Piscinibacter gummiphilus: one gene and its partner. The main gene of each other region encodes a partner of the protein of the gene in region 2 in a complex. Links are inferred from orthologs where the notes say so. Each region holds a gene or a part of one and is shown on either strand. Other genes may lie near its edges.

Evidence for each region.
Region 1: the proteins of A4W93_RS13660 (region 2) and A4W93_RS18095 are in contact, whole or in part, in a cryo-EM structure (PDB 9GE8), measured with the Escherichia coli proteins. The link is inferred for Piscinibacter gummiphilus from one-to-one orthologs.

What each region holds. Positions count from the first base shown.
Region 1 is NZ_CP015118.1:4,017,852-4,021,231, forward strand. What follows is about bases 248-3,320. They hold A4W93_RS18095 (ABC transporter permease), read right to left. Parts: upstream 3,017-3,320; coding sequence 479-3,016; downstream 248-478. Other genes in these bases: A4W93_RS18090 (ornithine cyclodeaminase), read left to right, coding at 248-498; A4W93_RS18100 (dioxygenase family protein), read left to right, coding at 3,135-3,320. Also shown: more of A4W93_RS18090, read left to right, coding at 1-247; more of A4W93_RS18100, read left to right, coding at 3,321-3,380.
Region 2 is NZ_CP015118.1:3,051,765-3,055,038, forward strand. The notes cover bases 88-3,054. They hold A4W93_RS13660 (arylesterase), read right to left. Parts: upstream 1,918-3,054; coding sequence 1,258-1,917; downstream 88-1,257. Other genes in these bases: A4W93_RS13655 (DUF6600 domain-containing protein), read left to right, coding at 88-1,226; A4W93_RS13665 (ABC transporter ATP-binding protein), read left to right, coding at 1,936-2,622; A4W93_RS13670 (foldase protein PrsA), read right to left, coding at 2,726-3,054. In the rest of the region: more of A4W93_RS13655, read left to right, coding at 1-87; more of A4W93_RS13670, read right to left, coding at 3,055-3,274. UniProt on the Escherichia coli protein: TesA is a multifunctional esterase that can act as a thioesterase, lysophospholipase and protease.

The DNA of each region.
Region 1 (3,380 bases), 970 kb from region 2 along the record:
GTGGTCGTGGGCCGGGGCCGCGTGGGCAGCCTGCTGGCCGACGCGTACCGCGCCGTGCTCCCGATCGAGCACGTGACCGTGTGGTTCCGCGGCTGCGGCATCGACCTGGAGACGGCGGTGCGGGAGGCCGACATCGTCAGCTGCGCCACCCTCGCCACCGAACCGGTCGTGAAGGGCGAATGGCTCGCGCCCGGCAGCCACCTGGACCTCATCGGCAGCTTCACGCCGCGGATGCGCGAGGCCGACGACGACTGCTTCCGCGGCGCGTCGCTCTACGTCGACACGCCCGAGGCGCTGGTCAAGAGCGGCGAACTGCTGGGGCCGATGTCGCTGGGCGTGTTCGCCGCCGGCGACGTGAAGGGCACGCTGGAGGCGCTGTGCCGGGGCGAGTCGCCCGGCCGCACGAGCGCGGCGGAACGCACGGTGTTCAAGTCGGTGGGCTCCGCGCTGGAGGACCTCGCCGCCGCGGTGCTGGTGTTCACAACGCCGCAGCCCTGAGCGTCTCCACCACCGGCTTGCGCAGCACCTCGCGCAGGCCCCACCAGCCGGCCGCCAGCGCCAGCACCGCGCCGGCCGTCGCGCCGGCCAGCGGCACCCACGGCGACGGCGTCCAGGTGAACTGGAAGACGAACTTCGCGAGCGCCCAGCCCACCGCCATCGCCGCACCCGAGGCCAGGAACCCCGCCAGCGCACCCACGCCCAGCAGCTCGGCGCGCTGCACCTGGCCCAGCAGCTTCGCGCTGGCACCCAGCGCGCGCATCACCGCGAACTCGCGCGACCGCGCCTCGCGGGTGGCCGTGACGGCCGCGAACAGCACGACGAGGCCGGCGGCCAGCGTGAAGCCGAAGAGGAACTCGACCGCCCGCACCACCTGGTCGAGCACCCGCTGCAGCTGGCCGATGGACTGCGACACGTCCACGTTCGTGATGTTCGGGAAGTCGTGGCTCAGGCGGTTGTCGAAGCCGGGCACGTCGGGCGCGCGGAAGGCCGCGATGTAAGTGGACGGCAGGTCGGGCATCTCGGCCTTCGGGTACATCACGAAGAAGTTCGCGCGCATCGAGCCCCAGTCGAGCTTGCGCAGGCTGGTGATGCGCGCCTCGGACATCTGCCCGGCGATGTCGAACCGCAGCGTGTCGCCCATCTTCAGCTTCAGCGTCTCGGCGAGGCCCTCCTCCACGCTGACCGCCCCGTCCTCCTCCGGCGTCCACAGGCCCTGCACGAGCGTGTTGTGCTGGGGCATCGCGGCGGCGTGGCTCAGGTTGAACTCGCGGTCGAGCAGGCGCTTGGCGCGGTCGTCGGTCATCGACTCCGGGTCCACGGCCTTGCCGTTCACGGCCACCAGGCGGCCCCGGATCATCGGGTACCAGTCGTACTTCTTCACGCCGGCCTCGTCCAGCAGCGCCCGGAAGCCCTCGCCCTGCTCCGGCATCACGTTGATCACGAAGCGGTTGGGCGCGTCGGGCGGCGTGGCCTGGCGCCAGCTGGAGATCAGGTCGGTGCGCAGCAGCACCAGCAGGCACAGCGCGAGCAGCCCCACGCTGAGCGCCGACACCTGCAGCACGGCGAACGCCGGCCGCGCGGCGATCTGCCGGGTGGCCAGCACGAGCCAGCGCGGCGCGCGCGAGTCGGGCACGGCCCGGCGCAGCACCTGCACGGCCACCCACGACAGCGCGGCGAACACCACCACGGCGCCGGCGAACCCGCCCACCGCGATCAGCCCCAGCTTGAGGTCCGACGACACGGCGAGCAGCAGCGCCGCGAAGCCGATCGCCCCGGCCGCCAGCACGGCGAGCGACGCGGGCTTGAGCGCGCCCACGTCGCGGCGGATCACGCGCAGCGGCGGCACCTGGGCCAGCTGCAGCACCGGCGGCAGCCCGAAACCCATCAGCAGCGTGAAGCCCACGCCCACGCCGAACAGCGCGGGCCAAAGACTCGCCGCCGGCAGCGTGGCCTTCACGATCCCGGCCAGCAGCACGACGAACACGTGGTGCACCGCGTAGCCCAGCAGCACGCCGCCCAGGCTCGCGATGGCGCCCACGAACACGAACTCGACGAGGTACTGCAGCGCGATGGTGCGCTGCGACAGACCCAGCACGCGCAGCATCGCGCAGTCGTCGAGGTGGCGGTTCGCGAAGTCGCGCGCGGCGATGCCCACGGCCACGGCCGCCAGCAGTGCGGCCAGCAGCGCCACGAGGTTCAGGAACTTCGACGCCCGGTCGAGCGTCTGGCGCATCTCCGGGCGGCCGTTCTCGAGCGACTCCACGCGCACGCCGCGCAGCGACCCCGTCTTGACCTGCGCGTCGGCCCAGGCCACGAAGCCGGCCACGGCGGGATCGGTGCCGGCCACGGCCAGGCGGTAGGTGACGCGGCTGGCCGGCTGGATCAGTGCGGTGGCGGCGAGGTCGGCCTCGTTGAGCATCACCCGCGGCGAGAAGCTCAGGAAGCCGGCGCCCCGGTCGGGCTCCTGAAGGATCACGGCGGCGATGGTGAGGGACGCGTCCCCGAGCAGCAGCGGGTCGCCCACCTTCAGCTGCAGCGACTCGAGCAGGCCGGGGTCGACCCACACCGTGCCCGGCGCGGGCGCGGCATTGGACGGGGTGCCCTCGTCCGAGGCGGCCTGGCCCAGCGTCAGTTGCCCGCGCAGCGGGTAGCCGGCCGTCACCGCCTTCACCGACACCAGCCGCGACGCCCCGCCCTTGTCGTCGGGCGCCCGGCCCATGCTCGGGAAACCCGTGGTGCGAACCGTCTGCAGGCCGCGCGTGCGCGCCTGCTCGGCGAAGGCGGCCGGCGTGGGCTGGTCGCTCGCCACGATGGCGTCGCCGCCCAGCAGCTGGCGGGCGTCCCGGGCAAGGCCCTGGTTCAGGCGGTCGGCGAAGAAGCCCACGGCGGCGAGCGCGGCCACGGCCAGCATCACGGCCACCACCAGCAGGCGCAGTTCGCCGGCGCGGAAGTCGCGCCAGAGCTGCCGCCAGGCGAGGGTCCAGACGGAAACGGCAGGCGGCGGGGGCGTGGTCATGGGCGTACGGCGTTCGGGAGCAATGCCGGCGACGTTAACCGATCCGGCACAACCCGATCGAACGCCGCGTGCAAATCCACCGAACGGTCGCCCCATCCCCCGGTGCTGTAATTTCCCGATGAACACCCTGCCCCCGCTTTTCCTGTCCCACGGTTCGCCGATGCTCGCGCTGGAACCCGGCGCCACCGGCGAGTTCGTCGCGCGCCTCGGCCCCGCCATCGACCGCGCCTTCGGCCGGCCGAAGGCGGTGCTGGCCGTCTCTGCCCACAGCACGGCCCGCGAGCCGGTGCTGCTCGCCTCGGCCCGCCAGCACGCCGTGTACGACTTCGGCGGCTTCCCCGACGCGCTCTACCAGCTCCAGTAC
Region 2 (3,274 bases):
CCCCGGGCTGGGCGCCGTACCGCGTCGGGCACTGGGTGTGGATCAGCCCGTGGGGCTGGACCTGGGTGGACGACGCCCCCTGGGGCTTCGCGCCGTTCCACTACGGCCGCTGGGTTTCGCGCCGCGACGTGTGGTGCTGGGTGCCGGGCGCCTACGTGGCTCGGCCCGTGTATGCCCCCGCGCTCGTGGCGTGGGTGGGCGGCCCCGGGGTGAGCGTGTCGATCGGTGTCGGGCGCCGCCCGGCGCCCATGGTGGGCTGGTTCCCGCTGGGTCCGCGCGAGGTCTACGTGCCGGGGCACCGATACAGCCCGCACTACATGCGTCACATCAACGGCAACCAGGTGCCGACGAACTTCGACTTCAACCCGTGGGTGCGCGACCCGCGCCACGCCGTGGAGTCCGGACGCTACCGGTACCGCGACCTGCCCGGCGCGGTGACCATCGTCCCGCGCCAGGTGGTGGAGCGCCGCCAGCCGGTGGGCCCGGCCATCGTCGGCATCGGCGGGCGTCCGCTGCCCGGCCTCGCGCCGGGGCGCCCGCGTCCCGACGCACCGGTGAACCCCGGCGGCCGGCCGCCCATGATGGGCCAGCGTCCGTCGCCGCAGGTGGGCTTCATCCCCCCGGCACCGGGTGCCGGCGGTGACCGCTACGGCGCCCCGCGGTTCGGCCGCGACGAACGGCGCGACAACGACGGCCGCGGGCGAGGGGAGGTCATCCGGCCGCAACCCCAGCCGCAGGTGCAGCAACCTCAACCGGTGCCGCAGCAGCAGCCCCAACCCCAGCCGCGCCCGGTCTGGGGCGGCAACTCGCGGGACGAGCGTTGGCAGGGCACCCCACGCGACGAACGCTGGCAGCAGGCGCCGTTGCGCCCGATACCGCAGCCGGGTTTCTCGTCGCAGCAGCCTCAACCGCAACCGCAACAGCAGCCGCCACGGTGGTCCTCGCGCGACGAGAACGACGGCCGTCACGGGGGCGGTGCTTGGGGCGGTGGGCGCCCGCAGCCACCCCAGCAGCAGATGCCGGCCCAGCCGCAGCCCCCGGTGCAGATGCCGCGTCCGCAGCCGCCGAACATGCAGACGGCCGTGCCGCGTCCCCAGCCTCAGCCTCAACCCCAGGTGCAACCGCAGCCGCAACCCCAGCAGCAGCCGGGCTTCCGCGAACCGCCGCGGGGCGGTGGCAACCCGCAGAACCGCGACGACGGCGCGCGCCATCGCCGCGTCGACTGACCGCCGGCGCCTGTCTCCCCGCGGCGGGTCGTCAGCGCAGCAGCGGCTTCAGCGCCGGCCACACGTTGGCCAGCATCGTCGGGTGGGCCGACTCCTTCGGGTGGATGCGGTCGGCCTGGAAGTTGGCCTCGGCGTTGGGCACGTCGGCCACGCCCTTCAGCAGGAACGGCACCAGCGCCGCCTGCTGGTCCTGGGCGACGCCCGTGAACACCGCGTGGAAATCTTCCGCGTACTTGCGGCCGTAGTTCGGGGGCATCTGCATGCCCACCACCACGACCCGTGCGCCGGCCTCGCGCGAGCTGCGGGCCATCGCCGTGAGGTTGTCCCGGGTCATCGACAGCGGCAGGCCGCGCAGCGCGTCGTTGGCACCCAGCTCGAGGATCACGATGTCGGGCGCGTGGCGCTTGATCAGCGCCGGCAGGCGCGAGCGGCCGCCCGACGTGGTGTCGCCGCTGATGCTCGCGTTGACGACGGTGGCGCCGATCTTCTCCTGCACGAGCTGCTGCTCGAGCAGCGCGACCCAGCCCTTGCCGCGGGTGAGGCCGTACTCGGCCGACAGGCTGTCGCCGAGCACGAGGATCACGGGCGCGTGCCGCGCGGGAGAGGCCGCCCGGAGCCCCGGCGCGGCCACGGCGAGGCCAAGCAGGGTACATTGCCTGAGCCACGTCCTGCGGGTGGTGTCTTTTTTCATTCCTGACCTCGATCTTCCATGTCCGATCCCATCATTGCCGTCGAGCACGTGACCAAACAAGTGCAGGACACCAGCGGTCTGCTGACGATTCTCCATGACATCGACTTCCAGCTGGAAGCCCATGAGTCGGCGGCCATCGTGGGCGCATCCGGTTCGGGCAAGAGCACGCTCCTGTCGATCATCGCGGGCTTGGACACGCCTTCGAGCGGAACGGTTCGCCTCGCCGGCACCGATTTGTTCGCGATCGGCGAGGACGAGCGTGCCGCGGTGCGCGCCGCGCGAGTGGGTTTCGTGTTCCAGAGCTTCCAGCTGCTCGGCAACCTCAACGCGCTGGAGAACGTGATGCTGCCGCTGGAGCTGCAGGGCAGGGCGGATGCCCGGGCGCTCGCCACCGAGATGCTCAAGCGCGTGGGCCTGGGCGAGCGGCTGACGCACTACCCGAAGGTGCTGTCCGGCGGCGAGCAGCAGCGTGTGGCGCTGGCCCGGGCGTTCGTGGTGCGGCCCGCCGTGCTGCTGGCCGACGAGCCCACGGGCAGCCTCGACTTCGCGACGGGCGAACGCGTGATGGAGCTGATGTTCGAGCTGAACCGCGAGGCGGGCACGACGCTGGTGCTCGTCACGCACGACCGGAGCATCGCGGCGCGGTGCGACCGGCAGTTGCGCATCGAGGCGGGGCGGCTGGACCTGCCGGTTCCGGTGCTCTGACGCAACGGCCTTCCCAAAACGAGTCATCCCGGCGGAAGCCGGGACCCAGGGCATGCGCCGAAGGTCCCGGCCTGCGCCGGGATGACAGTGTGTCGAGGCGAGATCAGTTCGTCTGGAACTTGTAGTCCGTCTTGGACTTCGCCTTGATCTGGTCGCGGAACTCGGTCAGCTTGATCTGGTTCAGGCGCTGCTGGATCTGCGGCTTCACTTCCTCGAGCGACGGCGGCTGCGATTCGCGCGTGTCTTCCAGCTTGATGACGTGGTAGCCGAACTGGCTCTTGACCGGCTCCTGCGTGGTTTCGCCCTTCTTCAGCTTCGTGAGCGCGGCCGAGAACTCGGGCACGTACGAGTTCGGGTTGGCCCAGTCGAGGTCGCCGCCGTTGGCGCCCGATCCCGGGTCCTTCGAGAGCTTCTTCGCCAGGTCCTCGAACTTCGCGCCGCCCTTGAGCTTCGCGATGATGTCCTTGGCCTCGTCTTCCTTCTCGACCAGGATGTGGCGGGCGCGGTATTCGCTGCCGCCGGCCTGGGCCTTGAACTTGTCGTACTCGGCCTGGATGTCGGCGTCGGTGACCGGGTTCTTCTTCTGGAAGTCGGTGAAGAGTTCGCGGATCAGGATGCCCTGGCGCGCCAGTTCGATCTGGTCGCGGTATTC